One region of the Polaromonas sp. SP1 genome, then DNA from elsewhere that is predicted to be linked to it. Evidence: predicted binding sites of a transcription regulator. Region 1 holds the regulator's gene; the other holds the start of a gene.
What was found. The regulator NrdR, encoded in region 1, represses ribonucleotide reductase genes. The targets are predictions, from matches to a motif close to CACNANATNTNGTG.
Positions count from the first base shown of each region.

Region 1 (15,918 bases):
CAAAGGGCATTAAAAAGCGGTTGCGCCAAAAGAAAAACCCCGGGCAGCGAGGCCGACCGGGGTTGACGGCGGGCGTTTATGCTCATGCCGTCTGGTTTCCGCAAAGAAGAGATGAATCGTCCTCAGTGCGATGAAAGCAAGTGATTGCTTCCAGGTTTACCGGGGTTGGTTACCCGATTGAATGCGTGAATGAACACGCAATTGCAGGTTAACCCTGCGCCGATCCAGAGGCAAGACCATCTTTTCAATCACAGTCCCGGCGGTGATTGCCTTTGCCTTTTAAGCTGCGGACCTCCGCAGGCGTCCCACACCAAGAGCCGAATCTGGCCTACATCCGGTCCCGCAATCCGCCGATCCAGGCTTTTTTACAAAGAACTTAACTTAGAGCTTGGTCTCAAAAAGGGGCCGTAACTATCTTGATTCTGGGCGTTTCTGCCAGGAACCAAGGTTTTTATTCGTCTTTTTAATATAAAGAATCAATTTGTTATTATTGACAGGTTATTAACGAGACCCATAGAATCCGGCCAGTCCCACAACAACCTAGGGACAACCCGAATCCGCTGCCCTATTCATCACGAAGCCGGCAACGTCAAACAGGGGGTCAACAACACCCCACAAGGCATGCCTTGGTTTGATGGCGACCCAATCAAAGCCTGCCTGGCCCCCAAAGGGCCTGCAAGCGTAGAAAGGAGTGCTATGACAGCGCTAGGACAATTCAGCCTCGAGGCACACCTGAAAAGTGTGCGCAACGGTATCTCCACCGTTGCCGATGACATCGCCCAGGGCTTTTTCGAGATCACCCACAACAGCTTCGCCCTCCTGGGCCTGGCCGTCGTGTTCGCGGTGATCACACTGACTGCCCGGCCCGACTTGCGTCAGGCCGGTGAATTCAAGCTCATGACCTGGCTGCAAGAGCGCCAGGAAGCGGCCATCGGCTTTACCGAGCCGGCCGCCATTGAGCGCGCCACGGCGTCCAACCCGAAAGACCTGCCCGCCCAACAGGCGGCAGTGGCTTACTGGCTGAGCAAAAAATACGGCGTCGCGCCCGAGCCGCTGAGCGTGCTGGTGGCCGAAGCCTTCGAGATCGGCCAGAAAGCCAAGCTGGACCCCACCCTGATCCTGGCCATCATGGCGATCGAGTCGGGCTTCAACCCGTTCGCGCAAAGCCCGGTCGGCGCCCAGGGCCTGATGCAGGTCATGACCAAGGTGCACCACGACAAGTACGACAACTTCGGCGGTAAGCTGGCGGCGTTTGACCCGGTGACCAACCTGCGCGTCGGCGTCAAGGTGCTGCAGGAATGCATCGCCCGCGCCGGCTCCGTCGAAGGCGGCCTCAAATACTATGTGGGCGCTGCCAACATGGAAGACGACGGCGGCTACGCCGGCAAGGTGATGGGTGAACACGCCCGCCTGCTGGCTGTGGTGGCGTCTGCCTCCAAGCGCGGCACGCCTTCGCCGTTCTTTGGTACGCCTCCCGGTACGTCGCGCCCTGTGCCGGCCTCCTTGCCGGCCAAACCGGACGCACTGGAAGCCGACGGCAAAACGCCGGAAAAAGTGGCGCTGCTGAACCAGTCCTGATTCGGTTGCCTCCACGCCAAAAAGCCGGGCCGCTGCCAGCGCCCCGGCTTTTTGCTTTCAGGGCTGCCGGCAAACAACCCCGGCACGGCGGGTTTTCGGCGCCCTCAGTTACACTAGCAAGGTGCGCGACTGGCGATAGGCTCAAGGTTTTTACAACCATTGGAGCTGACGTGGGACACCACTGGGAAGCGCACCGCTGAAAGCCGTTGGGCCCAAGCGTTCAGCCGTTCGCCTGGGCAGCCCTTGTTTCATTCATTGAAGAGCAGGGACCACGTCTTTAAGGACTGCCATGTACCACCGCAACATCCTGGTTGAACAAACCGATCCCGAAATCTTCGCCGCCATCCAGGCCGAAAACGCCCGGCAAGAGCACCACATCGAGCTGATCGCCAGCGAAAACTACGCCTCGCCCGCCGTCATGGCCGCGCAGGGCTCGCAGCTCACCAACAAATACGCCGAAGGCTACCCCGGCCGCCGCTACTACGGCGGCTGCGAACACGTCGACGTGGCCGAGCAACTGGCCATCGACCGCATCAAGGCCATCTTCGGCGCCGAAGCCGCCAACGTGCAGGCCCATTGCGGCGCCTCGGCCAACGAAGCCGTCTTCCTGGCCTTCCTCAAGCCCGGCGACACCATCATGGGCATGAGCCTGGCCGAAGGCGGCCACCTGACGCACGGCATGGCGCTAAACATGAGCGGCAAGTGGTTCAACGTCGTCTCCTACGGCCTGAACGACAAGGAAGAGATCGACTACGACGCGATGGAGCGAAAGGCCCACGAGACCAAGCCCAAACTGATCATCGCGGGCGCTTCGGCCTACAGCCTGCGCATCGATTTCGAACGCTTCGCCAAGGTGGCCAAGGCCGTCGGCGCGATCTTCATGGTCGACATCGCCCACTACGCCGGCCTGGTGGCCGCGGGCGTGTACCCCAACCCGGTGCCGCATGCCGACATCGTCACCTCGACCACGCACAAGAGCCTGCGCGGCCCGCGCGGCGGCATCATCCTGATGAAGGCCGAGCACGAAAAAGCCATTAACAGCGCCATCTTCCCCGGCCTGCAAGGCGGCCCGCTGATGCACGTCATTGCCGCAAAGGCCGTGGCGTTCAAGGAAGCCATGACGCCGGAGTTCAAGACCTACCAGCAGCAAGTCGTCAAGAACGCCCAAATCGTGGCCGACACCCTGACGCAGCGCGGCCTGCGCATCGTCAGCGGCCGCACCGAAAGCCACGTCATGCTGGTTGACCTGCGCGCCAAGGGCATCACCGGCAAGGAAGCCGAAGCCGTGCTGGGCAGCGCCCACATGACGATCAACAAGAACGCCATCCCGAACGACCCGGAAAAGCCGATGGTCACCAGCGGCGTGCGCATCGGCACCCCGGCCATGACGACACGCGGCTTCAAGGACGAAGAAGCCCGCGCCACCGCCAACCTGATCGCCGACGTGCTGGACAACCCGCGCGACGCGGCCAACATTGAAGCGGTCCGCGCCAAGGTTCACGCGCTCACGAGCCGCTTCCCGGTCTACCGCTGAGCATGACGGACGGCGCAGTCGCTATGATTTTTATAGCTGACTGCGTACGTCCTGATTGGGCTGGAGGCGGATTTGGTCAATTTTCGTCACTACACACAGGGCCCAATCCATGAAATGCCCTTTCTGCGGCCACCTTGAAACCCAGGTTGTCGAAACCCGGGTCTCCGAAGATGCCGACTTCATACGCCGCCGCCGCCAGTGCGGCGCGTGTGAAAAGCGCTTCACCACCTACGAGCGGCCCGACGTCACCTTCCCGTCCATCGTCAAGAAAGACGGCCGGCGCATCGAATACAAGCGCACCAAAGTGCTGGCCTCGCTGAACCTGGCGCTGCGCAAGCGCCCGGTCAGCACCGAGCAGGTCGACTCGGCGATCGAGCGCATCGAGGAAAAACTGCTGAGCCTGGGCCTGCGGGAGGTTGCCTCCAACCGCATCGGCGAGCTCGTCATGCGCGAGCTCAGAAAGCTCGACAAAGTCGCCTATGTGCGCTTTGCCAGCGTCTACCGCAGTTTTGAAGACATCGACGAGTTCAAGACGCTGGTGGATGAGGTGAGACGCTAGCTTACCGTTCGTCACGCAGACCTGACCGGACGTCGAATACCGCAGGCGGGACCGCCGGCGCATGCTCACAATTGCGCATGTTCGAAAATCTGTCGATCACCGGCCCTGCCGCTTTTCACCCCCAACAGCCCTGGCGCGCCATGAGGCGGATTCAGCGAGGCTTCACCCTCATTGAATTACTGGTCGTTATCGCCATCATCGCGATCCTGGCGACCCTCGCGGCGCCCTCGTTCCTGGGCCTGCTTGCCAACGCGTCCATCACCCGGGCAACCAACGGGTTTATTTCGGATACCCGCTACGCCCGCGGTGAAGCCATGCGGCGCGGGAAAAGCGTGACGATTTGCAGGACCGCCGACTACACCGCAGCCAGCCCGGTATGCTCCGCCGGTGACGGCGCGGCCGTCGGCGGCTGGATGGAAGGGTGGGTGGTGTTCCTCGACAGCAACGGTAACGGCAGCTTTGACGCTGCGACCGATATTGTGCTGCGTGCCCAGGAGCCCGTGGCCCGTATCGGAGACTTTTTCGCAGTCGGTGTCTCCACGCCCACGGCCGTCGCCACCGGCAACCGCATCATTTATGACGGCACTGGACGCGCCATCGGCCAGTCGGGCCGGTGGCTGGTGCATGCCTCGGGCTCGTTCGCCACCAACGCCAAATACACCCGCACCTTGTGCATGAACGCCGTGGGCCGGGTCAAGGTCCAGACAGGGGACGTCGCATGCTAGGCTCCATCAAGAACCTTCCTTCTTCGCGAGGAAGCCAACAAGGCTCGTCGCTGCTGGAAGTCCTTATTTCCATCTTGCTGATGTCCTTCGGGATGCTGGCACTTGCAGGCATGCAGGCCTACTCGGTCGCGGCGCAAAAGAACGCGGCCAACCGTGCGATCGCAAGCGCTTTGGCCACGGAGCTGGCGGAGGTGGTCAGGCTCAACCCTAACGGCCTGTCTGCCGGCAACTATGACGTCGCCTTGATGACTACCGGCAACCCCCCGGCGCTTGCGCCTTGCGCCTTTCCCAACTGTACAACCCCTGCGATGCTGGCGGCCGCGGACTTGACGGCCTTCCAGAGCCGGGTTCGCGCCCTGTTGCCGCAGGGCGGCGTTGAGTTGATCCGGCCCGGCGCCAGCGCAACCCAGGCCAACATCTGGATTGTTTGGGAAGAAGCCGGCGTACTGAATAACACCCGCACAGTCAGCGGGGTCGACCAGTCCGCTGAATTGACGAGTGATAACTGCTCGGACAACGCCAAAGCCCTGGCCACGCTGCCACGCTGCTTTTACATGAAGGTGCAGTTATGACTTCACCCGCACAAGGCCGCCCACAGCAGCCCCCTCGCATGCCAGGCTCAAGATCCGCCGCAACAAGGCAGTCAGGCTTCACACTGATCGAGCTGCTGATCTCCATGACACTGGGCATGGTGATCATCGGGGCGCTGGTGGTCATGTACGTTTCGGGCAGCACAGCCACGCGAAACGCGCAGGCGCAGGGCCAGATGAACGAGGATGCGCAGATGGCGCTCAGCGTTTTTACCCAGGAGCTGCGCCAGGCGGGGTATAACCCCACGCGCGCCGGCGGCGCCAAGAATGACCTGGGGCAAGCAGGCTGGAACCTGTTCGCCTGCAACACGGGTTTCACGGACGCCACTGTTGCCAACATAAGCGCCCTGACCTGCGCTGCAGGCGGCGGTTTCGCATTGGCCGTAGCCTACGAAGGGGACCTCAACAGCGGGAAAAACACCTCCACCGGCCTGCCGATGGACTGCATCGGCAACGGTGTAGGTGCCGCGGGCGCTGCTTTCTACACCATGCAATCGCGCCTCGCCATCACGAACAACACGCTGACCTGCCGCGGAAGCGGCAACCTGGCGCAATCACAGGTGCTGGCCGAAAACATCGAAAGTGCGACGGTGAATTTTGCCCTCACCGAGCCTGCAGTTCCCAACAGCCAGAATGTGCGCGGCTACCTGACCGCCTCCGGCATCGCTGCGCCCACGGACGTAGGCTTGGCGGCGCTGTCTGTGCTGGATCGCTGGAACAAGGTGGTCGCAGCGCAAGTCTGCATAGTGGTCAGGAGCGAAGACCCCGTACTCGGGGACCTGGGCACTGCGGCCACCAAGCCAAGCTATCAAAACTGCGCAGGTGCCAACGTCGATATCGCCGACGGCAGGCTGCGCCGCGCTTACCGCACCACGGTGCTGCTGCGCAACCATGGAGTAGGTTATGTCAATCCCTGAGCCGCGCCAATCCGCGAAGCTGCACGGTCAACAGGGCGTGGTGTTGATCGTAGCCCTCATCATGCTGATGATTCTTACGGTTCTGGCCAGTATCTCGATCCGCGGCGCCTCGTCGACTGAGCAGGTGGCCAACCAGAGCCGCCAGCAGGCACTGGCCCGGCAGACCGCAGAAGCAGCCTTGCGCTTCTGCGAACAGCAGGTCCAGCTTTTTGCCATCAATCCCGCCACCGGCTTCGCACCCGAGGCGGCCCCCCTGGGCGCCGGGACACCCTATTCCTGGCAAACCATGGCCAACTGGGACACCATGACGCCGACGGCCAACCTCAAGACGGTCGCGGTCGCCTCGTCCGGCGATGCGGGGACCAAGTTGTATTTCACCCGCCAGCCCGAGTGCATGGCGCAGTATCTGACCCCCGCCGATACCAAAGTTTTTGTGACAACCGCCAGGGGCTTCGGCCCTGAAGTCGGCGCGAAAGACGGAAGCGCACCCAGAGGCACAGAGGTGTGGCTTCAATCCGTAATTACCATGAAATGATGCTCGACCCGAGCATGAAAGGCCTGGCCATGAAGTTTTCCATTATGCGTGGCGTTGCGTTTTACGCGGCTGCACTGATTGCAGCGGACAGTGCTTTCGCAGTCGTTGCGCAGGAGCCGCTGCTCTCCAAGACCGTGAACGTCAGGCCCAACATCGCGCTGGTGCTCGATACCTCCGGCTCCATGGACTGGGAATGCGTCTATGCCAAGCATGTCGCCAACGCATTGGTCACCGAATCGCCGAACTCCACCAGCATACCGGGCTTCCATGTGGATTGCATTAGCAGCAGCGACCCGCGCCAAAGCTCTCCTGTCAACAACCTGCTGTTCTATAACCCGAAAAAGGTCTATAGCCCGGGGTACTCAGGCGGCGTGCAGCAGGCCAATGCGGCTGTCGGTAACTCCTCGGTCGTGGAGCTGTACCTTCCGAAAGCGGGCAAGGACCCCACCACCTACACCACCTCCGCTGCCATCAAGAACACGGCGGACTACAACTTCTACGAGGTGACAACCAACAAATTCAAGCTGAACGGTGCCAATACATCCGGCAACAGCAACCCATTTGGGCCCCACAACGGCAGCCGCACCGACTGCGCCGCGGCCACCTGCACTTTCAACGAAGAGCGCCAGAACATCGCGAACTGGCGCGCTTATCACATAGACCGCATCAAGTCGGCAAAAACGGGTTTGGCCGGGGCATTTGCCGACCAGTCCGACAACTTCCGCCTGGCCTATGGGGACATCAACGGCTCGCCCAACACCATGACCGATTTTGGCGTGGCCAAAAGCGCTTTTTTCTCCTGGCTTGACGCCCGCACGCCCAATGGCGGAACACCGCTGCGCGGTGCATTGGACAGGGCCGGCAAGTACTACCAGAACACTGCCAATAGCGGCCCCTGGGGATCCAAGCCCTGGTCGCCCCCCACCGGAGAAACACCGGCCAGCCATTTGTCCTGCCGGCGCTCCTTTACCTTGCTGATCACGGACGGTTTTTACACGGATGCGGCCCCCACGGGCATAGGCGATGTCGACGGCACCGTGGGGCCGGCATATACCCATGCGCTGGACGCCACCAAGAAATATCAGTACAAGCCAACCGAAAAAACCGACGTACGGACCAAAGGCAAACCGGACAAGGTGAGCGGCACGGGCGGTGTCGCGGATACGCTGGCGGATATTGCACTGAAGTACTGGGTCACCGACCTTCGCACCGATCTTGCCAACGACTTTGGCAATGGCGACGCCAATGACCCTCCGTTCTGGCAAAACATGACCAGCTACATGGTCAGCTTTGGTGCCCCCGGCAAAATGACCGATGCGGAAGTGGCAAGCGCCAAGGCCGGCACACTGGCGTGGGTTACGCCGACGCTTAATACCGTCACAACGATTGACGACATGCGCCACGCGGCGCACAACGGCGGCGGCGGCTTCCTCACGGTGACCGATGCGGATCAATTCACGAAAGACCTGGGCAGTGTGATTGGCAGTATCGCGAGCCAGCAGTTCTCACAGGCCGGTGTGGCGGCGTCTGCCGTGACCCTGACGGCGGGCACCAAGAAATTTATCCCCTACTACACCAGCGGCACGTGGTGGGGCAACGTGCAAATGAAAAACGTGAGCACCGACACCGTGGCATGGCAAGTCATTGCCACCGATGGCAATGGTCAGCCCACCGGCGTCACCACGCTGCCGGCACCAGCTTCCCGCAACATCTTCGTATGGACGGATGCAACCAAGCAAGGCCTGCCCTTCACCTACGCCAACATCAACACGGCGGCCAACACCCTCAAGGGCACCAACGCCAACATGCAGATGAGCAATGCGGTGACCTCCGACGTGGTGGATTACCTGCGCGGCGTGCGTACCCTGGAAGGCAATGGCATGAGAAAACGGCCGGCAGTCCTGGGTGACATCGTCAATTCGATACCCACTTACATCAGGAACAATACCAACCCGCAGTATGAGAAGCTTCCGGTTTCCACCCCGGGCTTGCCGGACTACCCTGCCTACCTGAACGCCAAGGCGGCACGCAACGAAGGGGTGCTGTTTGTCGGCGCCAATGATGGCATGGTGCACGGCTTCGGCGAAGGATTTGGCGCCAGCGCTGGCGGCCGAGAAGTCTTTGCATATGTTCCGCGTTCCGTCCTCGGGAAACTCGAGGTGCTGACCACTGAGGGCTATACATTTGCCCACAACTACACGGCTGACGGCCCGCTGACAGAAGTCGACGCCTATGTGACAACCCCCAACCTGACCGGCGGAGGCTCTTCGACGGGATGGCGTAACCTGGTCGTGGGCACCACCGGCGCCGGAGCCAAATCCGTCTTTGCGCTGAACGTCACTGACCCCCTCAACATGAACGGCAAGGCGGTTCTGTGGGAAATCAATGCGGATCCGGCATTTCCCGTGATGCCGGGAAACTCCACGACTTCATTCGCAGAATTGGGCACTGTCCTGAGCTCGCCCCAAAGCGGTATTACGGTCAGCGGTGACTGGGTAACCATCTTCGGCAACGGCTATGACAGCAAGTCCGCAAAAGCCAGCCTCTTCATCGTTGAAACCGGCACAGGCAAACTGCTGAAGGAAATCAAGACCGATAACACGCTCGCCAACGGACTTGGCGGCGTGCGTCTGGTTTACAACGACAAGCGGCAGATCATCGGCGCCTATGCAGGCGACCTGAAAGGCCGGCTGTGGAAATTTGACCTGAGCAGCGCAAGCTCCACCGCGTGGGGTTTGGGCAACGGCGGCGTGGCGCTGTTCACCGCACTGAGCGGCAGCACCGCTTTGCCTATCACCGCCGCTCCGGCCGTCGTTGAGAGGACGGATCAGCCCAGCTTCAAGCCCAGCTATGTAGTGACCGTAGCCACCGGCAAGTTGTTTGAAGCCGGAGACCCCGCCGTGACAACACCGGCTCAGGTCGTGTATGGCCTTTGGGACCGCAAGCCCTTCGGCTCCACGGGGAGCGACACCATTGCCGATTCACAACTCGAGCCCATTAAACAAACCTTCGTCACGGGTGGCATTGATCCAAATACCGGCGAAACAATCAATGGCGGCGGTGCCACCAAGGTCGCCTCCATTACTTTTGTCAACCCTGCAGTCACCACCCTTGACTGGTCGATCCGGCGCGGCTGGAAGTTGACTCAGGATGCGTTTACCGGCCAACGCACCATCTATCCGGTGTACATGCAGGACGAAGTGGTCAAAATCGATACGGTTGCGCCCGGGCCCAGTGCCTCGAGTTGCCTCGCCTCGACCAGCAATGCAATGACATTCGCGATCAATCCACTCACGGGCGCTTGCCGCGCGGGCGGTACGCTGGATACCAATGGGGATGGAAAGATCGACGAGAAAGACGCGAACGTTTGCGCATACACCTCGCCTGCGGATGGTATCGACGTTGTTCTTGTCATCCTGAATTCTTTGGGTGAGGACACCGGCCTTAGAAGCGTTCAGAATGCCAGCGGCTCCATCACGATTCGCACCAAGGGCGCGCCCCCTCCGCAGAACTGCACCAACCCGGTGTATGCGGCGGCCCATGTGGAGGAATGCGGCAGTTGCGCCGACGCGGCATACGCTGCGGCACATGAGAGCGAATGCAAGCTCCCCAATTGCAGCAGCGCCGCATACCGGGCAGCCAATCCGGGCGCCTGCCCAGGCTCGGTCCTGAACCGTTCGTGGCGCCAGCTCTTTCCGCGCGCTAATTGAAAATAAGTTTGAAAATCGCTGCTTTTACCAAGAGATCATTCATGATGACCACATCGAACAAAAACGGCGGCTCGGCGGGCTTCACGCTGATTGAGATCATGATCGTGGTGGCGATTGTCGGCCTGCTGGCCGCGATCGCCCTGCCGTCCTACCAGAGCTATATAGCACGCGGCAACCGCGCCGCGGCGCGGGTGGCGCTCTCGCAAGCTGCCCAATACATGCAGCGCTTCTACGCCGCCAACGACCGCTACGACGCCGACCGCACGGGTACCCAGACAATCTGGGCCACCATGCCGCCCACTTTCATGAAGGCGCCCGCAGATGGCACCGCGCTCTATGAAATCTCCAACACCGGCACCAATCCGAGCACTGCTACCGCGAGCACGTTCACGCTTATCATGCGTCCTGTGTCCACAGCCAGCATGGTCAATGACAAGTGCGGCGGATTCACCCTGACGCAGGCGGGTGTCAAAGGCATCACCGCCGCAGCCCCGACCGCCGCCTTGATCGCGGAATGCTGGCGTTAAAACGATAGGCCCCGTCCCCCGATGTGGCCGCAGCGGGGAACCATGCAACAGCCCATCCACAAAGCCTCCACTCCCGAATTTATTCAAGCAGCCCTGCAGGCTGCGGCCAACGCACCCCACAGCGCATCGCCCAATCCGCGCATAGGGTGTGTCCTGGTCTCGGCCGACGGGCAAGCCATAGGGCTGGGCCACACACAACAGGCCGGCGGCCCGCATGCGGAAATCATGGCGCTGCGCGATGCAGCGGCCCGAGGCCATTCCACGGAAGGCGCTACGGCCTTCGTCACGCTGGAGCCCTGCTCCCACCATGGGCGTACGGGCCCCTGCTGCGACGCCTTGATTGCCGCGGGCATTCGCAAGGTTGTCGCCTCCATGGCGGACCCCAACCCCCTGGTTTCCGGCCAAGGCTTTGAGCGCCTGCGCGCGGCGGGCATAGCGGTTGACGTGGGCGCCGGCGCCGCGCAGGCCAAAGAACTCAACATCGGCTTCTTCAGCCGCATGGTCCGCAAAACCCCCTGGGTCCGGATGAAAATCGCGGCTTCGCTGGACGGCGCCACCGCTTTGTCCAATGGCCAGAGCCAGTGGATCACCTCACCCGAGGCCAGGGCCGACGGCCATGCCTGGCGCGCCCGGGCCTCTGCCGTGCTGACAGGTATCGGCACCGTACTGCAAGACAACCCAGGCCTGGATGTCCGTTTGGTGGAGACCCCGGTCCAACCCTATCGCGTCATCGTTGACAGCCTGCTGCAGACGCCGGTTGATGCCAGGATTTTCCAGGCCGGCGGCCCGGTCTGGATTTACACCGCCATCCAGGGCTCGCCCCGGGAAGCCGCCCTGGTGGCCAAGGGCGCCACGGTCACGTTCTTGCCGGATGCACGTGGAAAAGTGGACCTGGCCGCCATGATGAAAGACCTGGCCCGCCGCGAAATCAACGAACTCCATGTGGAAGCCGGCAGCAAGCTGAACGGCTCGCTCATCCGGGAAGGCCTGGTGGATGAGGTCCTCGTCTACCTCGCCCCCAAGTTGCTGGGCCCCGGTCTCGGCATGGCCTCCATAGGCCCTTTTCAGGCGCTTTCAGAAGCCGTGCCGCTGCAATTTCACTCGGCGGACCGGGTGGGCGCTGATTTGCGCGTGATCGCTCGCATCACGGGGCGAGACCAGTTTTAGAACAGCTTCTTGGCACGGCCCGGCCTTGAGCCGCCCTGAAACCAGGGCTTTAAGCCTTCTTTTGCCGGCCTTTGGCGCCCTTCCCGGCGTGCTGTCCCCATTCCCTGCGAAAATAGAGCCATGTTTACCGGAATCATTACCGGCATGGGGCGCATCGTCGCCATCCATAGCCTGGGCAGCTCTTCAGACCACGGCAAGCGGCTCACCGTTGAGGCGCCTGCGGGTTACCTCGACGACGTGGGCCTGGGGGACAGCATTGCGCTGAACGGCGCTTGCATGACAGCCACCAGCCTGGACATCCCCAACCAGCGCTTCACCATCGACATTTCCGCTGAATCGCTTGCCAAAACCACGGGACTGGCCGAGCCCGGCCCCATCAACCTGGAAAAAGCCCTGCGCGCCCATGACCGCCTGGGTGGCCACATCGTGTCCGGCCATGTCGACGGCATCGGCAGCGTGACGCACTTTGCGCAAGTCGGCGAAAGCTGGGAACTGCGCATACGCGCGCCGCGCGAGCTGAGCAAATACCTGGCCTACAAGGGCTCCATCACCGTCAATGGCGTCAGCCTGACCGTCAACCGGGTCGTTGACCTGCCCGGCGAGTCCGGCGGCAGCGAGATCAGCATCAACCTGATCCCACACACGGTCGAAAACACCGCCCTGGGCCAATTGGCCGCAGGCTCCAGCGTCAACCTGGAAATCGACCTGATCGCGCGGTACGTGGAGCGTATGCTCAACGACCCCCACAAAAATATCAAAACCCCCTGAACCATGACCACTGCCTCCACTGTCATTTCGCCCGTTGAAGAAATCGTCGCCGACATGCGTGCCGGCCGCATGGTCATCCTGATTGACGAAGAAGACCGCGAAAACGAGGGCGACCTGGTGCTCGCGGCGGACCACGTGACGCCGGAGGCCATCAATTTCATGGCGCGCTTCGGCCGCGGGCTGATCTGCCTCACGCTGACCCGCGATCGCTGCGAGCTGTTGCAGCTGCCGCCCATGGCCACGCGCAACGGCACCAAACATTCCACGGCATTCACCGTGTCCATTGAAGCCGCCGAGGGCGTGACCACCGGCATCTCCGCAGCCGACCGTGCCCGCACCGTGCAGGCCGCCGTCGCCAAAGACGCCAAGGTCAGTGACCTGGTGCAGCCCGGCCACATCTTCCCGCTGCAGGCCGTTGATGGCGGCGTTCTGATGCGCGCCGGCCACACCGAAGCCGGCTGCGACCTGGCCGGCATGGCCGGTTGCTCCCCTGCCGCCGTGATCTGCGAGATCATGAAAGACGACGGCACCATGGCGCGCCTCCCGGATTTGCTGCTGTTTGCCGCCGAACACGGCCTGAAGATCGGCACCATTGCCGACCTCATTGAGCACCGCAGCCGCAACGACTCCCTGGTCGAGAAGATCGGCTGCCGCACGATACAGACCGCTTTTGGTGAATTCACGGCCCACGCCTTTCGTGACAAACCCAGCCAGGGCCTGCACCTGGCGCTGGTGCGCGGTGAATGGTCTGCCAACGACGTGGTCGCCGCGCGCGTGCACGAGCCCCTCTCGGTACTCGACGTCCTTGAAACCGGCCGTCCGATGCATTCATGGAGCCTGGACCAAAGCCTCAAGCACATCGCGGACGAAGGCAAAGGTGTGGCCGTGTTGCTGAACTGCGGTGAAAGTGCCGCGCAATTGCTGGCCCAGTTTGAAGGCACCGCACGCGCCAGCCAGGCGCCCGAGCGCGGCCGCATGGACTTGCGCACTTACGGCGTGGGCGCGCAGATCCTGCGCGAATGCGGCGTGCACAAAATGAACCTGATGGGCAACCCGCGCCGCATGCCCAGCATGACGGGCTATGGCCTCGAGATCGTCGGCTACATCACCAAAGACTGACTTTCCCCTTCCGCCATTTCATCCATTTATAAATCTACAAATCAATCAAAAGGGAATCACCGTGTTTGGAGCAGAAAAAGGGACAGCCGACAAGCTGGACGGCAGAAAACTTTCCATCGGCATCGTGCAGGCGCGCTTCAATGAAAGCATCACCAACGCCCTGGCCGAAGCGTGCAAGCATGAGCTTGCAGCCCTGGGCGTGCACGAAGACAACATCCGGCACATCCTGGTGCCCGGCGCACTCGAAGTGCCCTGCGCACTGCAGGCCCTGGCCGAAAGCGACAAGTACGACGCGCTGATTGCCCTAGGCTGCATCATCCGCGGCGAGACCTACCACTTCGAGCTGGTCGCCAACGAAAGCGGCTCGGCCGTCACACGCCTGGCGCTGGACTACCAGTTGCCGATCGCCAACGCCATCCTGACGACCGAAAACCTGGCGCAGGCGCAGGCCCGCCAGGTTGAAAAAGGCCGTGACGCCGCCCGCGTGGCCGTCGAAATGGCCAACCTGATCAATGAAATTGCCTGAGCCACGGCTCTCACACCCCTAACCCGACTGGCACTTTTCATGGCTGATCCCATCATCAAACCCAAACGACCGCCCCAAACCCGCACCGGCCTGACCGATACGGGCGTTAAAAAGGCGGCAGACAAATCGGCACGCACCCGCGCCCGCGAATTCGCCCTGCAGGCGCTCTACCAGCACCTGGTCGGCCGCAACGAGGCCGACTCGATCGATGCCTTCACACGCGACCTGGTGGGCTTTCACAAGGCCGACTCCGCCCACTACGATGCCCTGCTGCACGGCTGCATTGAAGGCGCCAAAACACTGGACGCCGCCATCACCCCCCTGCTGGACCGGCCTATGGCCGAGATCTCGCCCATCGAGCATGCCGTGCTGTGGATAGGCGCCTATGAGTTCACCCATTGCCTGGACGTGCCCTGGCGCGTCGTGATCAACGAGTGCATCGAGCTTTCCAAGGCCTTCGGCGGCACCGACGGCCACAAATACGTCAATGGCGTGCTGAACAAGCTGGCGCCCGCCCTGCGCGCCGCTGAAGTGGCCGCCGACAAATCCAGGCAAAACCCGGCGTGAGGGGCTGCCTGTGAAGATCGCGCAGCGGGCTCAGCGCATTGAGCCGTTTTATGTCATGGAAGTCGCCAAGGCAGCTTCCGCACTGGCGCAGGAGTTCGCCCACACCAATAAGCCGATGATCTTCCTGAATATCGGCGAGCCGGACTTCACCGCGCCGCCATTGGTGCAACAAGCCGCAGCACGCGCCATCGAAAACGGCACAACGCAGTACACCCAGGCCACCGGCCTGCCGGCCCTGCGCGAGCGCATCAGCGACTGGTATACCTCGCGTTTCGGCGCCCAGGTGGCCCCCAGCCGCATCATCATCACGGCGGGCGCTTCGGCCGCACTGCAATTGGCCTGCCTGGCTTTGATTGAAGCCGGTGACGAAATCCTGATGCCGGACCCCAGCTACCCCTGCAACCGCCATTTCGTCAGCGCTGCGGAAGGCCAGGCCGTGCTGGTACCCACCACGGCGGGCGAGCGCTTTCAACTGACCCGTGAAAAAGTCGAAGCCGCCTGGAACCCCAAGACACGCGGCGTGCTGCTGGCCTCGCCCTCCAACCCGACAGGCACGTCGATTGCGCCTGAAGAGCTGCAGCGTATCCACGAGTTCGTGCACAGCCGCGGCGGCATCACGCTGATCGACGAGATCTACCTGGGCCTCAGCTACGAAGAGCACTTCGGGCATTCGGCGCTGGCCATGCCCGGTGAGCTGGGTCAAAGCGTCATCAGCATCAACAGCTTCAGCAAGTACTTCAACATGACCGGCTGGCGACTGGGCTGGCTTGTGGTGCCTGAAGCCCTTGCGCCTGTGATTGAACGCATTGCGCAAAACCTCTTCATCTGCGCCAGCACGGTGGCCCAGCATGCCGCCCTTGCCTGCTTTGAGGCCGAGAGCCTGCGCGAATACGAACGCCGGCGCGCCGAGTTCAAGGCACGCCGCGATTACTTCATTCCGGAACTCAATCGCCTGGGCCTCACGGTGCCGGTGATGCCGGACGGCGCTTTCTACGCCTACGCCGATTGCACCGAAGCCGCAAAACGCCTGGGTGTCAGCGGTAGCTGGGACTTCGCCTTCGAGCTGATGAAGCGCGCCCACCTGGCTGTCACACCG
Region 1 covers NZ_CP031013.1:4,281,781-4,297,698, forward strand. The annotation lists gene DT070_RS20115 (lytic transglycosylase domain-containing protein) at 697-1,578, shown strand; ZMP/ZTP riboswitch at 1,694-1,823, shown strand; gene glyA (serine hydroxymethyltransferase) at 1,868-3,112, shown strand; gene nrdR (transcriptional regulator NrdR) at 3,222-3,671, shown strand; gene DT070_RS20130 (GspH/FimT family pseudopilin) at 3,749-4,396, shown strand; gene pilV (type IV pilus modification protein PilV) at 4,390-4,968, shown strand; gene DT070_RS20140 (PilW family protein) at 5,007-5,903, shown strand; gene DT070_RS20145 (PilX N-terminal domain-containing pilus assembly protein) at 5,890-6,438, shown strand; gene DT070_RS20150 (pilus assembly protein) at 6,435-10,148, shown strand; gene DT070_RS20155 (type IV pilin protein) at 10,190-10,675, shown strand; gene ribD (bifunctional diaminohydroxyphosphoribosylaminopyrimidine deaminase/5-amino-6-(5-phosphoribosylamino)uracil reductase RibD) at 10,718-11,842, shown strand; gene DT070_RS20165 (riboflavin synthase) at 11,963-12,610, shown strand; gene ribBA (bifunctional 3,4-dihydroxy-2-butanone-4-phosphate synthase/GTP cyclohydrolase II) at 12,614-13,729, shown strand; gene ribH (6,7-dimethyl-8-ribityllumazine synthase) at 13,791-14,255, shown strand; gene nusB (transcription antitermination factor NusB) at 14,295-14,822, shown strand; gene DT070_RS20185 (pyridoxal phosphate-dependent aminotransferase) at 14,833-15,918, shown strand, end outside.

Region 2 (15,918 bases), 790 kb from region 1:
GCGCCTGCAGTGGCGGGCCAAAGAGCTGTCCGTCACCGTCGTCGGCGAGCCGCTGGTGATGGAAATCGACGCCGAAAAAATCGGCACGGCGCTGGCTAATTTGCTGTCCAACGCGATCCGCTACTCGCCGGCCAAAGGCCTGATCCGCCTGGAACTCAGCCACCAGCAGGGCTTTGCCCGCATCGACATCCATGACCAGGGCGTGGGTGTGGCCGAAGGCGACCGCGAGCGGATCTTCGAGCCGTTTTACCGCGGCGAGCGCCAGCCCACCGACGTGGTGCGCGGCAGCGGGATCGGCCTGTCCATCGTCCATGAATACATTGCCGCGCACGGCGGAAGCATCTCCCTGATGCCGGACCAGCCTGGTGCACACTTCAGAATAGAGCTACCCCATGCTTCCAAGTACTGATTTTTCCCTTCGGCCATTGGCGGCCCTGGCCACGGCGGCCTTGCTGGCCGCATGCGGCAGCGGCCCGGCCCCCGATCACGCCGCTGACGCCGCTGCGGCCGCCCAGGCGGCGCGTGCCGCAGCCGCTGCCGCCGCCGAGGCCGCGCGGGCCAGCGCCAGCCAGCCCGCCCCCTTGCCCGAGGCCGTGGTATTCACCAGCGGCATGACGCTGCGCATGCTGGCTTATGCCGAGCGCGTGCGCGTGATGCCGCCGGCCGACCTCACGCAGGAAGCCGCCCGGCTGGGCGACGCCGCCAGCCCCGAGGCCCAGGTCCAGCTGTCGCTGGTGCTGAGCCAGTTGCGCCAGTTACCCGAATTGATACGTGCCCAGGAACTGCTGGCCCGCGTGCTGGGCAATGCCGAGGCGCAGCCGCTGCACCCGCTGGCCCGGCTGCTGGCATCGCGCTATGCCGAGCAGCGCCGCCTTGAAGAACAACTCGACAAACAAAACCAGCAGTTGCGTGACGTGCAGCGCCGGCTGGACCAGACCAACGAGCGGCTGGAAGCCCTCAAGGCGATTGAACGCAGCCTGACAAGCCGACCACCCGCCGCCCCGGCCTCGGCGCCTTCAGTTCGAAACCGCCCCGCGCCATGAACGATATCGCCAGCGTCATATCGCCGCACCTGCTCGTTGTCGATGACGATGCGGACATGCTGCGCCTGCTCACCATGCGGCTCACCGCGGCGGGCTACCGTGTCACGGCGGTCACCTCGGCTGAAGCAGCACTGACGCAGATTCACATCGAGCGGCCGCAACTGGTGCTCAGCGATGTGCAACTGCCGGGACGCGACGGCCTGGCGCTCTTTGACGACATCCGCCAGCAACACCCTTCGCTGCCGGTGATTTTGCTGACCGCGCACGGCACCATTCCCGACGCGGTGGAGGCCACCGAGCGCGGTGTGTTCACCTACCTCACCAAGCCGTTTGACGGCAAGGGGCTGCTCGACAAGATCGCCCAGGCGCTGGCGCTGAGCGCGCCCGCCAACCCGGCCAAACGCGGCAGCCCCGAAGCCTGGCAAAACCAGATCATCAGCCGCTCCAGCCGCATGGCCGAGGCGCTGGCCGAGGCGCGCATGGTGGCGCAATCCGACGCCAGCGTGCTGCTGCGCGGCGAAAGCGGCACCGGCAAGGAGCTGCTGGCCCAGGCCATCCACCAGGCCGGCGCGCGGGCCAGCAAACCGTTTATCGCCGTGAACTGCGGCGCGATTCCCGAAGCCCTGCTCGAGTCCGAGCTGTTCGGCCACGTCAAGGGCGCCTTCACCGACGCCGTGGCCAACCACAAGGGCCTGTTCCAGGCGGCCGACGGCGGCACCTTGCTGCTCGACGAGATCGGTGACATGCCGCCCGCGCTGCAGGTCAAGCTGCTGCGCGTGCTGCAAGAGCGCGTGGTGCGGCCGCTGGGCTCCAGCCAGTCGATCCCGGTAGATGTGCGCATCATCTCGGCCACGCACCGCGACCTGGATGCGGCCATGGCCGAGGGCCAGTTCCGCGCCGATTTGTATTACCGGCTCAATGTGGTCACCTTGACCTTGCCGCCGCTGTCGGAGCGCCGCGAAGACATTCCGCTGCTGGCCAACCACTTCCTCCTGAAGCTGGCGGCCAAATACGACAAGCGCCTGAGCGGCTTCGCGCCCGAAGCCCTCAAGGCCCTGACCACCGCGGCCTGGCCGGGCAATGTGCGCCAGCTCTACAACGTGGTGGAGCAGGTCTGCGCGCTGTCGACCACGCCGCTGGTGCCGCTGGCACTGGTGCAGCGCGCGCTGCGCTCGCCGAGCGTGCAGGTGCTCACTTTTGCCGAGGCCAAGCAGCACTTTGAGCGCGACTACCTGGTGGGCTTGCTCAAATTGACGGACGGCAATGTGGCCGACGCAGCCCGGCTGGCCGACCGCAACCGGACCGAGTTCTACCGGCTGATGCAAAAGCACGGGCTGACGCCGGGCCACTTCAAGGCTTAGGCTTGTCCTGAGTTTGTCGCCATGCCGCCGGTGATCGTCGCTGTCTGGCGACAGGTTTAAGCTGTTGATTTAAAAAGGTTTAATTACTTCACCCCCAGAAGTTGTCGCTCACTGGCGACAAAAACAGCGGTTCTGGGCACCTTTCGGCCTGATTACATTTTGTGATGTCAGGTATCACTCGTAAGCCATTGATTTAAAACAATTTTTTGAAGCTGGCACAGGGTTTGCCCTAGTCATGGCATGCCAGCTTTTTTCCTGTCTTTTTTTGATAGCTCCGGCGGCCCGAAACGCCGCGGCGGCTTTGGGCTGCAGGCCCGGATGGCGGCCTGCGCCAGCCTGGCGGTATTGACCCTGGCGGCAGGCCAGGCCCATGCCTTTGACCTCGACGATGTGGCCGCCATCGCGCGCCAGCGCTCGCAAGCGCCCTGGCGCGAAGCCTCCCACGCCGTGCCCACCGAGCTGGCAAAGATGGAGTACGACGACTACCGCGACATCCGTTTCAATGCCGCCAGCACGCTGTGGCGCGCCGACAAACTCCCCTTTGAGGCGAACTTTTTCCACGTCGGCCGGCACGGTGATTCGGTGCGCATTCACGAAATCACGACAAGCGGCGTGAAGCGCCTGCCCTACGACCCTGCCACCTTCAATTTCGGTAAAAACAAGCTGTCGCCCGAAACCTGGGGCGACCTGGGCCACGGCGGCGTGCGCTTTTTCAGCAACCTCAACTCGCCCACCTACAAGGACGAGCTGGTCGTGTTCACCGGCGCGACCTACTTCCGGGCGCTGGGCGCCGGCCAACGCTACGGCCTCTCGGCACGCGGCCTGGCGGTCGACACCGCGGGCGGCGCCGGCGGCGCGAAGGAAGAATTTCCCCGCTTCACGGATTTCTGGCTGCAAAAGCCCACGGGTGAAAGCCAGCAGCTGACGCTGTATGCGGTGATGGACTCTGAGCGCATGACGGGCGCCTACCGCTTTGACGTCCAGGCGGGCGAGCAAACCACCACGAATGTGCAGGCGCGCATCTTCATGCGCCCGGCCGCCACGTCCGGCAACAGCGCGCCCATCACCTCGCTGGGCATCGCGCCGCTGACCAGCATGTTTTTCTTTGGCGAAAACCAGCCCCGGCCTGGCGACTTTCGCCCCGAGGTGCACGACTCCGACGGCCTGATGATGGCCACCGGCGACGGTGAATGGCTGTGGCGCCCGCTGCAAAACCCGTCGTCGCCGCTGGTGACTTCTTTTGCGATGAAGTCGCTCAAGGGCTTTGGCCTGATGCAGCGCGACCGCGCCTTTGCCAACTACGAAGACACCGAGGCCCGCTACGAGATGCGGCCCAGCGCCTGGGTGACGCCCGTGGGCGACTGGGGCGCCGGCCGGGTCGAGCTGTTTCAATTTGCCACGCCCGATGAGACGCACGACAACGTCGCGGCTTACTGGGTGCCTGAAAAACTGCCGGCCCCGGGCCAATCGCTGGACATCGCCTGGCAGATCAGCTGGCAGGGCAAGAACCAGCAGCTGCCGCCCAACGGCTGGGTGACGCAGTCGCGCCGCGGCTTCGGCTACGCCAAGGCCGGCACCGACCTCAAGGACCAGGTCCAGTACGTCATCGACTTTGCCGGCCCGGCGCTGGACGCGCTGCCCGAAGACGCGAAGGTCGAAGCAATTTCCAGCGCCAATGCCAACGGCCGTGTGCTCGAAAGCCTGGCCTACAAAAACCCCGCCACCGGCGCCTGGCGCATGACGCTGCGCGTGCAGCGGCTGAACGCGGCCCAGCCTGTTGAGCTGCGCGCCTTCCTCAAACACGACAACCACACCGTAAGCGAAACATGGACCAACCTGATCACACCCTGACCACCGCTGCCCCGCGCAGCCCCCTGCGTGAGGAACGTCATCCGAATTCGGTCACGGCGCCGCCGCTGAACCGTGGTTCGATGGCGCCGCGCCCCTGGCGCGGCTTCTGGAACAGCATGGCAACCGCCGTGTTGCTGCCCATGCTGGCCCTCTTCAAGGCGGCCGACCCTGCCGCCTTGCGACCCCTGCCCGCCCCACGGCCCGAGGCCTGGCAGCGCGCGGCCAAACGCCGCCGCACCGTGTTCCTGCTGCTGACGCTGGTCAGCACGGTGCTGGCGACCAGCATCTTTGCCGACATGCAGCCCGACTACGACAACGCCTGGCTGCAGTACGGCCAGATCACGCTGTTTGCGCTGCTGTCGGCCTGGGTCGTGACGGGTTTCATGACCGCGATGATGGGTTTTTACGTGACGATTTACGGCGACAAGCACGCGCTGTCGGCCAAAAAAGTCCAGCATGTCCCGCTGGATGCGAGCACACGCACCGCGATCATCATGCCGATCTGCAACGAGGACGTGCGCACCGTGTTTGCCGGCCTGCGCGCCACCTGCGAGTCGGTCGCGATGACCGGCCATGTGCAGAGCTTTGACGTGTTCGTGCTGTCGGACAGCAACAACCCGGCCATCATCCAGGCCGAGCGCGCCGCATGGGAAGACCTGCGCACGCAACTGGCGGCCCACCCGGACCAGCCGCAGATCGAGGTGTATTACCGCCTGCGCAAACGCCGCACCGACCGCAAGGCCGGCAACGTGGCCGACTTTTGCCGCCGCTGGGGCAAGGACTACCGCTACATGGTGGTGCTGGACGCCGACAGCGTGATGAGCGGCGACTGCCTGGTCTCCATGGTCAAGCTGATGGAAGCCAACCCCAAGGCCGGCATCATCCAGACTGCCACGCAGGCCATCGGCCACGTGACCCTGCATGCGCGCGCGCAGCAGTTCGCCTCGCGCGTGACGGGCCGCCTCTTCACGCTGGGCATGCAGTTCTGGCAGATGGGCGAGTCGCACTACTGGGGCCACAACGCCATCATCCGCATTGAGCCTTTCATGAAGCACTGCGCGCTGGCGCACATCAGCGGCACGGGCGGCATGGCCGGCAGCATCATGTCGCACGATTTTGTCGAGGCCGCGCTGATGCGCCGCGCCGGCTACCACGTGTGGCTGGTGGGCGACCTGGTGGGCAGCTACGAGCAGCAGCCGCCCGATTTGCTGGCCGAGCTGCAGCGCGACCGCCGCTGGTGCCAGGGCAACCTGCAAAACTCGCGCCTGATCGCCGAGCCGGGCATCCACCCGGTGCACCGCTCCATGTTCGGCACGGGCGCGATGGCCTATTTGTCGGCGCCGCTGTGGCTGTGCTTCCTCACGCTAGGCACGGCGCTGTGGCTGTCGGGCTCGCCGATGATTGCCGACTGGACGCTGCTGCCGGGCGAGCTGATGGCGCTCTGGGGCTGGACGCTGTGCATGCTGTTTTTGCCGCGCATCCTGGGCATCGTCGCCGTGCTGGTCAACCGCCAGCAGGCCTCTTACGGCGGCACCGCCAGCCTGCTGCGCAGCGCGTTGCTGGAGACGCTGATCGCGCTGCTGCAGGCGCCCATCCGCATGCTGGCGCATTCGCTGTTTGTGGTGGTGGCCCTCACCGGCCTGAAGCTCGAATGGAAGTCGCCCCCGCGCGAAGCGGCCGCCGTGCCCTGGCGCCATGCGCTGGCGCAGCTGGCGCCCATGTCCGGCGTGATTGTGCTGCTGGCCGTCGGCATTGCGGTGATCGATGCCCGCGCACTGGTCTGGCTGATCCCGGTCGGCCTGCCGCTGCTGCTGGCGATCCCGATGACGGTGCTCACCAGCAAGGTCGGCGTGGGCACGGCCCTGCGTGCGCAGAACTACCTGCTGATCCCGGAAGAGACCCGCTCGCCGGCGGTGCTGCGCCGCGCCTGGCTGCATGCAAGCCGGCTGGCCCAGCCTCGGCTGAAGGCGGCCTGACGCGTTTGAAAAGCCCAAGAAAAAAGCCGCTTGAAGCGGCTTTTTTCTTGGCGGTCAATTCCGGCAAATGCTATTAATTTAATAGCTATAAGTCCAGGCGGCGATTGGGCAGGTGGCCTTTTTTGCTTAAATCCCGGCCGGTTAAAACTTCGGCATGCCCTTCATGCCGCCCATGCGCTTCATCATCTTCATCATGCCGCTGCCCTTCATCTTCTTCATCATGCCCTGCATCTGCTCAAACTCGTTGAGCAGGCGGTTGACCTCCTGAACATGCACGCCGGAGCCGGCGGCGATGCGGCGCTTGCGGGTGGCCTTGATGAGTTCGGGCTTGCGGCGCTCCAGCGGCGTCATGCTCTGGATGATGCCTTCCTTGCGCTTGATGTCTTTTTCGGCCTTGTCCATGTCGACCTGGCCGGCCTTGGCGGCCATTTGCGCGGGCAGTTTGTCGAGCAGGCTGGACAGCCCGCCCATGTTTTTCATCTGCTGCAGCTGGCTCAGGAAGTCGTTGAGGTCAAAGCCGTCGCCGGACTTGATCTTGGCGGCAAGCTTCTGGGCGGACGCCATGTCCACCCCGGCAGCCACCTGCTCGACCAGCGCGACGATGTCGCCCATGCCCAGGATGCGGCCGGCGTGGCGCTCGGCGTCAAACACTTCCAGGCCGTCGATCTTTTCGCTGGTGCCGGAGAACTTGATGGGCGCGCCGGTGACCTGGCGCACGCTCAGCGCCGCGCCGCCGCGCGAGTCGCCGTCGGTTTTGGTCAGGATGATGCCGGTGAGCGGCAGTGCTTCCTTAAAAGCCTTGGCGGTGTTGACGGCGTCCTGGCCCTGCATCGCGTCGACCACAAACAGGGTTTCGACCGGGTTCAGGATGGCGTGCAGCTCCTTGATTTCGGCCATCAGGGCTTCGTCAATGGCCAGGCGGCCGGCCGTGTCGACCAGCAGCACGTCAAAGAAATGCTTGCGGGCGTAGTCAATGGCGGCGCGGGCGATGTCGGCCGGTTTCTGCTCGGGCGAGCTCGGGAACCACTCGGCGCCGGCCTGCTTGGTCACGGTTTTGAGCTGCTCGATGGCGGCCGGGCGGTAGACGTCGCCCGAGACCGTCAGCACTTTTTTCTTGCGCTTTTCGATCAGGTGCTTGGCCAGCTTGGCGGTTGTCGTGGTTTTACCCGCGCCCTGCAGGCCGGCCATCAGGATGACGGCGGGCGGCTGGGCCGCCAGGTTGATGTCGCTCACGCCTTCGCCCATCGTTGCCGCCAGCTCGCGGTTGACGATGCCGACCAGCGCCTGGCCCGGCGAGAGCGATCCCATCACCTCCTGACCAAGCGCTTTGTCCTTGACCCGGGCAATGAAGTCGCGCACCACCGGCAGGGCGACGTCGGCCTCCAGCAGCGCCATGCGCACCTCGCGCAGCATGTCCTGCACATTGGATTCGGTGATGCGGGCCTGGCCTCGCATTTCCTTGACGAGGCGGGATAACTTGTCGGTAAGGGCTGAGGCCATGGGAAGGCGCCACGGGCGTGGGGCAGTTAGGGGTGGGAAAGGGAGGGCGCCAGGCTGTCAGGAGGGCGGCGGGAAAGACAGTAAAGGCTAAACTCTAGCCATGATTTTAGCTTTGAGCGCCTGGTGGGGTCTTGCGGTAGCGGCGGGCGCCGCCATTGCCTATGCCGTGCTGGCGCTGGCCACCCCGCGCCTGGCGGCCGGCACCATCCGCGCCGTGCTGCTGGCGGCCTGGCTGCTGCACGCGCTCGCGCTGGCCGACGGCCTGCTGGGCGAGCCGCCCCGCTTCGGTTTTGCGCCGGCCCTGTCCATGACGGTCTGGCTGGTGCTGACCGTCTACGCGATCGAAAGCCGCCTTTTCCCGCAGCTGCAGGCCCATTGGGCGCTGGCCGGGCTGGGCAGCGCGGCCGTCATCGTTGCCGCCATCTTCCCCGGAACGACCTACCACGCCATCGCCTCACCCTGGCTGCCGCTGCACTGGGCCCTGGGCATCGCGTCTTACGGACTCTTTGCCGCGGCGGTCGTGCACGGCTGGCTGATGACGCGCTCCGAACGGGCCATCCGCCTGGCCGCGCAAACCGATGCCGGCGTGCCGCTGCTCACGCTGGAGCGCCTGACCTTCCGCTTCGTCGAGGCCGGCTTTGTGCTGCTGTCGGCCACGCTGTTTGTAGGCTGGCTGTTTGCCGAGACGCTCTACGGGCCGGGACTGGCCTGGAAGTGGAACCACAAAACCGTTTTTTCCGTCCTGGCCTGGTTGACATTCGCCGGCCTGCTGATCGGCCGCGCGCGCCTGGGCTGGCGCGGGCGCAAGGCGGTAAACGTTTTGTACCTGGGGTCGGGCTTGCTGCTGCTGGGCTATGCGGGTTCGCGCTTTGTGCTTGAAGTCATCCTGAGGCGGGCATGAAATACCTGCTGGTCGCGGCCCTGGTGCTGGTGGTGTTCTGGCTCTGGCGGAACAACCGCGACGCGGAAAGAAAAGACGCTGCGGCAAGCCGTGCGCCGGCCCCGCCAAAACCCGGAACTGCTGTCACCGAAATCGTCGCCTGCGAGGTCTGCGGCGTACATTTGCCGAAATCAGAAGCGCTGATCGCAGGCAAGGGCATTTACTGCAGCGATGCGCACCGCCGCCAGGCCGGGGGCCAGGGCCTGTGACCACGCCGTCCCATTGGTTTGAGACAGGCGGCGACAAGATACCCGGCGCCTGGGAAAACGAGCCGGAAGTGGGTTCATTCGGGCGCCTGTGGCGCGTATTCATGACGGCGCGCGTGGCGATTGCCTCCGTGCTGGTGATCCTGCAGGCCGTTATTTATGCGCTGGGCAATATCACCGACGGCTGGTCCATCGCGGTGTGCGTCGCCTATCTGTGCGCAACGCTGGCGGTGCGGCTCTGGGCCAGGCCCCGGCCGCCCGGAAGCACCTTTGACGCGCAATGGGTATTGACGATCGGCGTGGATGTCATCACGTTCTCGGCGCTGAATTTTCTGCAGTCGAGCGGCATCAACTACACACCGCTGTTTGCGCTGCCGGTGCTGCTCTCCTCCATCCTCGGCCCGATTTTGCTGGCTTTTGGAACGGCCGCCAGCGTCACGCTGCTGCTGCTGGTGGAGGCATGGTCGAGCTCGCTGCAAAACCTGGGTGACTCCAGCGCGCGCTTTCTGCAGTCGGGGCTGAGCGGCTCCGGCTTCTTCCTGGTGGCACTGCTGGCCAATCACCTGGCACTGCGCCTGGCGCGTGAAGAGCAACTGGCAAAGCGCAGCCAGTCTGCCGCGCGCATGCAGATCCAGGTCAATGAACTGGTCGTCGAAACCCTGGCGGACGGTGTGCTGGTGGTGGATATCAACGGCATCGTCCGTTCAGCGAACCCTGCTTCCCGGCGTTTGCTGACAGCCGGGGAATCCGTGCGCAACGCACCTTTTATCCTGGCCACCGAAGCGGCCTGGCAGCCGCTGGCCGAATTGACGCACCACACTTTCAGCACACAGACTCCCCAGGAGGCCGACGTCAGCCTTGAGTACCCGGACAGCCACAGCCGGCGGCTGCACGTGCGCACGCGGCTGGCGGCCTCGCAAAACGGCACGCACGAGAGTCTTTGCGTGATGTTTCTCGAGGACCTGCGTGAAATGGAAGCGCGGGTGAGAACCGAGAAGATGGCCGCCATGGGACGCATGTCGGCCGCGGTGGCGCATGAGATCAGGAATCCGCTGGCGGCCATCTCGCAGGCCAACGCGCTGCTCGAGGAAGACCTGCAGGACGCAGGGCACCGCCAGCTCACCGCCATGGTCAGGCAAAACGCGCAGCGCCTGGCCAAAATTGTCGACGAGGTGCTGAATATCTCCAGGGCCCAGGCGCAACTGCCGCTGGCAGAGGCGACTGCCCTGGCGCTGGATGAAACCGTCCAAAAAATCGCCACCGACTGGGGTACCCAAACCGCCGCATCGCAGCGAATGCGCATCACGACAGACTCGGGCAACGCCGTCGTGTGCTTTGAGCCCGAACACCTGCGGCGCCTGATGGTCAATTTGCTGGACAACGCCTTGCGCTATGCCGGCACCTCCGTCCGCTCCATCGAGGTGAGTACCCAGGTCGTTTCACCGGGGCAGGCGTTCCTGTCGGTATGGAGCGACGGGCAGCCGCTGGAGCAAACCGTCCAGACCCATCTCTTCGAGCCGTTTTTCTCTTCGGAAAGCCGCTCCAGCGGATTGGGCCTCTATATTTGCCGCGAACTGTGCGAGCGCTACGGCGCGCTTATCGGCTACCAGCGCGTACAACGCGCCGGCACCGAGGGCAATGAATTCTTCGTCATGTTCAGGCCGACCTCCCCCGCTTTAAACACGCCGCCGCCTTCTTTTGCCACAATGCCCACCTAATGAGCACGCAAGCCCCCGCCGCCCAGCAAGCCCGCATCCTCGTCATTGACGACGAGCCGGACCTGCGCACCCTCTACGAGCTGACGCTGCTCAGGGAAGGCTATCGGGTGGAAGCTGCCGGCGACCTGCAGCAGGCCCGCCAGCAACTGAGTGAAAACCGCTTCGACGCGGTCATCACCGACATGCGCCTGCCGGACGGCCTGGGCCTCGAATTGCTGCGCGACCTGGTGACCCAGCAGCGGCCGGAGCGCTGCGTGGTCATCACGGCGCACGGTTCTGCCGAAAATGCGGTCGAAGCGCTGAAGGCCGGCGCTTTTGACTACCTCACCAAGCCGGTCGACCTCAAACAGTTTCGCAGCGTCGTCGCCTCGGCCGTGCAGGGCGCGCGGCAGCCCGCTGCTGCCGCCAAGGCCGAACGCAATGGCGCGGAACCGGGTATCGCCCCCCTCGCGATCCCGCTGCCCGTAGCCGCCGATGCGCCTTTGATACTGCAAAAACTGGTCGGTGAATCGGCCGTCATGCGCGCCGTGAAATCGCGCATCGTCAAGGTGGCGGGCAGCATGGCGCCGGTTTTGATCCAGGGAGAATCGGGCACCGGCAAGGAACTGGTCGCGCGAGCGGTGCACGGCTGCAGCCACCGGGCGGCAGGCCCTTTTGTGGCAGTCAACTGCAGCGCCATCCCCGAGAACCTTCTCGAAGCGGAGTTCTTCGGCGCGCGCAAAGGGGCGTACACCGGATCGGCACAGGACCGGCAGGGCTACTTCCAGGCGGCCAAAGGCGGCACCCTGTTTCTCGATGAGATCGGCGACCTGCCGCTGGCCATGCAATCCAAGCTGTTGCGGGCCATCCAGGAGCGAACGGTGCGCCCGCTGGGCTCCCCGCACGAAGATGCCGTCGATGTGCGCATCGTCAGCGCCACCCACAAGGACCTGTCCGCCGGCGTAGAGCAAGGCACCTTCCGCCAGGACCTGTATTACCGGCTCAACGTGATCGAGATTCTTGTGCCCGCCCTGCGCGAGCGCCGGGAAGACCTGCCCGCTCTGTGCAAGGCACTGCTTTCAAGAATCTGCCAGGAGTCCGGCTTCGGCATGCCCGAGCTGACGGACGCCGTGATGGAACAACTGCGCGCGCGGCCCTTCAACGGCAATGTGCGGGAGCTTGAAAACACCCTGCACCGGGCGGTGGCGCTCGGCGACGGCAGCGAGCTTCACTTCGATGCGCCGGCGGAAGAGCACGTCTCGGTTCCCGAGAACCTGCAGGATTACCTGGACGGGCAGGAAAGAAACATTCTTACCAAGGTATTGCTGGAAACCGGCTTTAACCGCACCGCCGCAGCCAGCCGGCTGGGCCTGACGCTTCGCCAGATCCGCTACCGGATTGCCCGCCTGAACATCGTGACGCCGGGCAGCGACGACCCCGCCGACGGACTCGACCCTGCCGATGACCCCGCCTGAGCCCGGCGGCGCACCCGCCTCACAGCCCCTGTGGCAAAACGGCTGGTACCGGTACGCGCGGGCACTGGCTTCGCCCAATTTCGGCCCGCGGCCCGAAGGCGCGCAGATCGACCTGATCGTCATCCACTCCATCAGCCTGCCGCCCGGCGAGTTCGGCAACGGCAACGTCCAGCGCCTGTTCACCAATGAACTCGACTGGGAGGCGCATGCTTACTTCCAGGGCATTCGCGGCTTGCAGGTCTCATCGCATTTTTTCATTGCCCGCGACGGTGCCTTGTGGCAGTTTGTCGGCTGCAACGACCGGGCGTGGCATGCCGGCGAGTCCAGCTACCGCGGACGCGGCAACTGCAATGACGACTCCATCGGCATTGAGCTGGAGGGGCTGGAAGGCAATCTCTTTGAGGGCCCCCAATATGAAACCCTGGCCGGACTGTGCGCCGGGCTTCTTCAGGCCTATCCCATTGCCCACATTGCCGGGCATGAGCATATTGCGCCGGGCCGCAAGCTGGATCCGGGACCGGGCTTCGACTGGCCTTTGCTGCAAGACGCACTGGCATTGCCTGCTAGGTGTTTTCCCGAAATTATTTGAACGGCCCGCCGCGCGCACCACACCATCAGGGTGCATTTTGTGGCGCAAAAATTTGCGGTACTTTTACCGTTTCAATGCCGGCCGGTGCCGCCGGCCCAAAGCACGCGCAAAGCCGCGCCAGCGCTTTGTCCATGAGGCGCAAGCGTGATTTCATGAGGGCTTGGCGAGCATCAACGCGCTCTCCGATGCTTGATTGAGGTGCACAAGCACGGCACAAAAAAGCACCTGAAAAAGCCACAAAACGTAACAGCGAATTCAGAGGGCGATACACTACCTGTAGTGGCTTGTATTCCCTTGGTACCCTAGGTATAGTGTCTAAGCCCTAATTCAGTTTTGACGTAATTCGGGCCCAGCGCCGCAGGGAACCGTTCATTGCCCTTGAACAACCCCGGCAAATTTGGATGCCCCGGACAGCACGTCAGACAGTCATAAAACAAAGAGGAACTCATGCAAACAGCACAACACGCGGTGCCAGCAACGTCCAGCGTTCTGGCAGGCAATCCCGCAGCAGGCGACACCAACGCACAATCCAACCCCCTCGCCCATTACCAGATCATTCGCCGCAATGGCGGCGTGGTGCCGTTTGAGCCCAACAAGATTGCCGTGGCCATGATGAAGGCCTTCCTGGCGGTTCACGGCACGCAGGGCGCCGCATCGGCCAGCGTGCGCGAAACGGTGGACGGCCTGACCCAGGCGGTCATTCGCGCCCTGATGCGTTCGCGCCCGGGCGGCGGCACCTTTCATATAGAAGACGTGCAGGACCAGGTCGAACTCGGCCTGATGCGCGGCGGCCACCACGAAATCGCCCGCGCCTACGTGCTGTACCGCGAAAAGCGCACGCAGGAGCGCGCACGCCAGCCCCAAACCACCGCACCCGCAGCGCCCCTGATCCATGTGACCGACCGCGGCAACCGCGTCGCGCTCGATGTGCGCAACCTGCAGGCGCTGATTGAGGCGTCCTGCGCCAACCTGGGCGCCGACGTCAAACCCGACCCCATCGTTGCGGAAACCATGCGCAACCTGTACGACGGCGTTCCCATTGACGAGGTCTACAAGGCTTCCATCCTGGCAGCGCGTACCCTGATTGAAAAAGACCCCGACTACACCTACGCTACCGCGCGCCTCTTGATGCACACCATCCGCCGCGAAGTGCTGGGCGAGGAAGTCAACCAGGCCGACATGGCGATCCGTTACGCCGAATACTTCCCCCAGTTCATCGCCAAGGGCGTGCAAAACGAGCTGCTCGACGAAAAACTGCAGCAGTTCGACCTGGCCCGCCTGGGCGCCGCGCTCAAGCCCGAGCGCGACCTGAAGTTCGACTACCTCGGCCTGCAGACCCTGTTTGACCGCTACTTCCTGCACGTGCGCAAGCAGCGCATCGAGCTGCCGCAGGCTTTCTTCATGCGCGTGGCCATGGGCCTGTCGCTCAACGAGATCAACCGCGAAGAGCGCGCGATCGAGTTCTACGAAATCCTGTCGTCCTTCGACTTCATGTCGAGCACGCCGACCCTGTTCAATGCCGGCACGCTGCGCTCGCAGTTGTCGTCCTGCTACCTGACGACCGTCGCCGACGACCTGGGCGGCATCTACGACGCCATCAAGGAAAACGCCCTGCTGTCCAAATTTGCCGGCGGCCTGGGCAACGACTGGACGCCCGTTCGCGCCCTGGGCGCCCATATCAAGGGCACCAACGGCGAATCGCAAGGCGTCGTGCCTTTCCTCAAGGTCGTCAACGACACGGCAGTGGCGGTCAACCAGGGCGGCAAGCGCAAGGGCGCCGTCTGCGCCTACCTGGAAACCTGGCACCTGGATATCGAGGAGTTCCTCGAGCTGCGCAAGAACACCGGCGACGACCGCCGCCGCACGCACGACATGAACACCGCCAACTGGATCCCCGACCTCTTCATGCGCCGCGTGATGGAAAAGGGCACCTGGACACTGTTCTCGCCGTCCGACACGCCTGACCTGCACGACAAGTTCGGCAAGGACTTCGAGAAAATCTACACCGCCTACGAGGCCAAAGCCGAGCGCGGCGAGATCAAGCCCTCCCGCAAGCTGCAGGCCACCGACATGTGGCGCAAGATGCTGTCGATGCTGTTTGAAACCGGCCATCCCTGGATCACTTTCAAGGACGCCTGCAACGTGCGCTCGCCGCAGCAGCACACCGGCGTCGTGCACTCGTCCAACCTGTGCACCGAGATCACGCTGAACACCAGCGACACCGAAACCGCCGTGTGCAACCTCGGATCGGTCAACCTCGTGCAGCATTTGAAGGACGGCGCGGTCGACCACGAAAAGCTCAAGAAAACCATCACCACGGCCATGCGCATGCTGGACAACGTGATCGACATCAACTACTACGCCGTCAAGAAGGCCCGCGACTCCAACATGCGCCACCGTCCCGTGGGCCTGGGCATCATGGGCTTCCAGGACTGCCTGTATGAACTGCGCGTGCCTTACGCCTCGCAGGAAGCCGTCGAGTTCGCCGACAAGTCCATGGAAGCCGTCTGCTACCACGCTTACTGGGCCTCCACCGAGCTGGCCAAAGAGCGCGGCAAGTACGCCAGCTACAAGGGCTCGCTCTGGGACAAGGGCGTCCTGCCCCTGGACACGCTGGACATGCTGGCCGAGCAACGCGGCGGCTACGTCGAAGTCGACCGTTCCGCCACGCTGGACTGGGAAGCCCTGCGCAAGAAGATCGCCAAAGACGGCATGCGCAACTCCAACTGCGTCGCCATCGCCCCGACGGCCACGATTTCCAACATCATCGGCGTGGACGCCTGCATCGAGCCCTGCTTCGGCAACCTCTCGGTCAAGTCCAACCTGTCCGGCGAATTCACGGTCATCAACCACTACCTGGTGCGCGACCTCAAGCGCCTGAACCTGTGGGACGACGTGATGGTGGTGGACCTGAAGCACTTTGACGGATCGCTGCGCCCCATCGACCGCGTGCCGCAAGACGTCAAGGCGCTGTACGCCACGGCGTTTGAAATTGAGACCTCCTGGATTGTCGAAGCCGCAGCGCGCCGCCAGAAATGGATCGACCAGGCCCAATCGCTCAATATCTATATGGCGGGTGCCTCGGGCAAGAAGCTCGATGACACCTACAAGCTGGCCTGGTTGCGCGGCCTGAAGACCACCTACTACCTGCGCACGCAGAGCGCGACGCACGCCGAGAAATCAACCGTGACCGCAGGCAAGATGAACTCGGTTTCTTCCAGCACGGCCACCGCAAGCAGCGGCATGAGCGCGCTCGAAGCGGCTGCTGCCGCAGCGCAAG
Region 2 covers NZ_CP031013.1:562,305-578,222, forward strand. The annotation lists gene DT070_RS02690 (sensor histidine kinase KdpD) at 1-409, shown strand, start outside; gene DT070_RS02695 (hypothetical protein) at 393-1,043, shown strand; gene DT070_RS02700 (sigma 54-interacting transcriptional regulator) at 1,040-2,404, shown strand; gene DT070_RS02705 (glucan biosynthesis protein G) at 2,645-4,255, shown strand; gene mdoH (glucans biosynthesis glucosyltransferase MdoH) at 4,231-6,231, shown strand; gene ffh (signal recognition particle protein) at 6,373-7,731, opposite strand; gene DT070_RS02720 (inner membrane protein YpjD) at 7,832-8,632, shown strand; gene DT070_RS02725 (PP0621 family protein) at 8,629-8,880, shown strand; gene DT070_RS02730 (ATP-binding protein) at 8,877-10,595, shown strand; gene DT070_RS02735 (sigma-54 dependent transcriptional regulator) at 10,595-12,049, shown strand; gene ampD (1,6-anhydro-N-acetylmuramyl-L-alanine amidase AmpD) at 12,036-12,638, shown strand; gene DT070_RS02745 (ribonucleoside-diphosphate reductase subunit alpha) at 13,086-15,918, shown strand, end outside.
Region 2: the regulator NrdR is predicted to act here: its motif matches at 12,907-12,920, upstream of DT070_RS02745 (ribonucleoside-diphosphate reductase subunit alpha).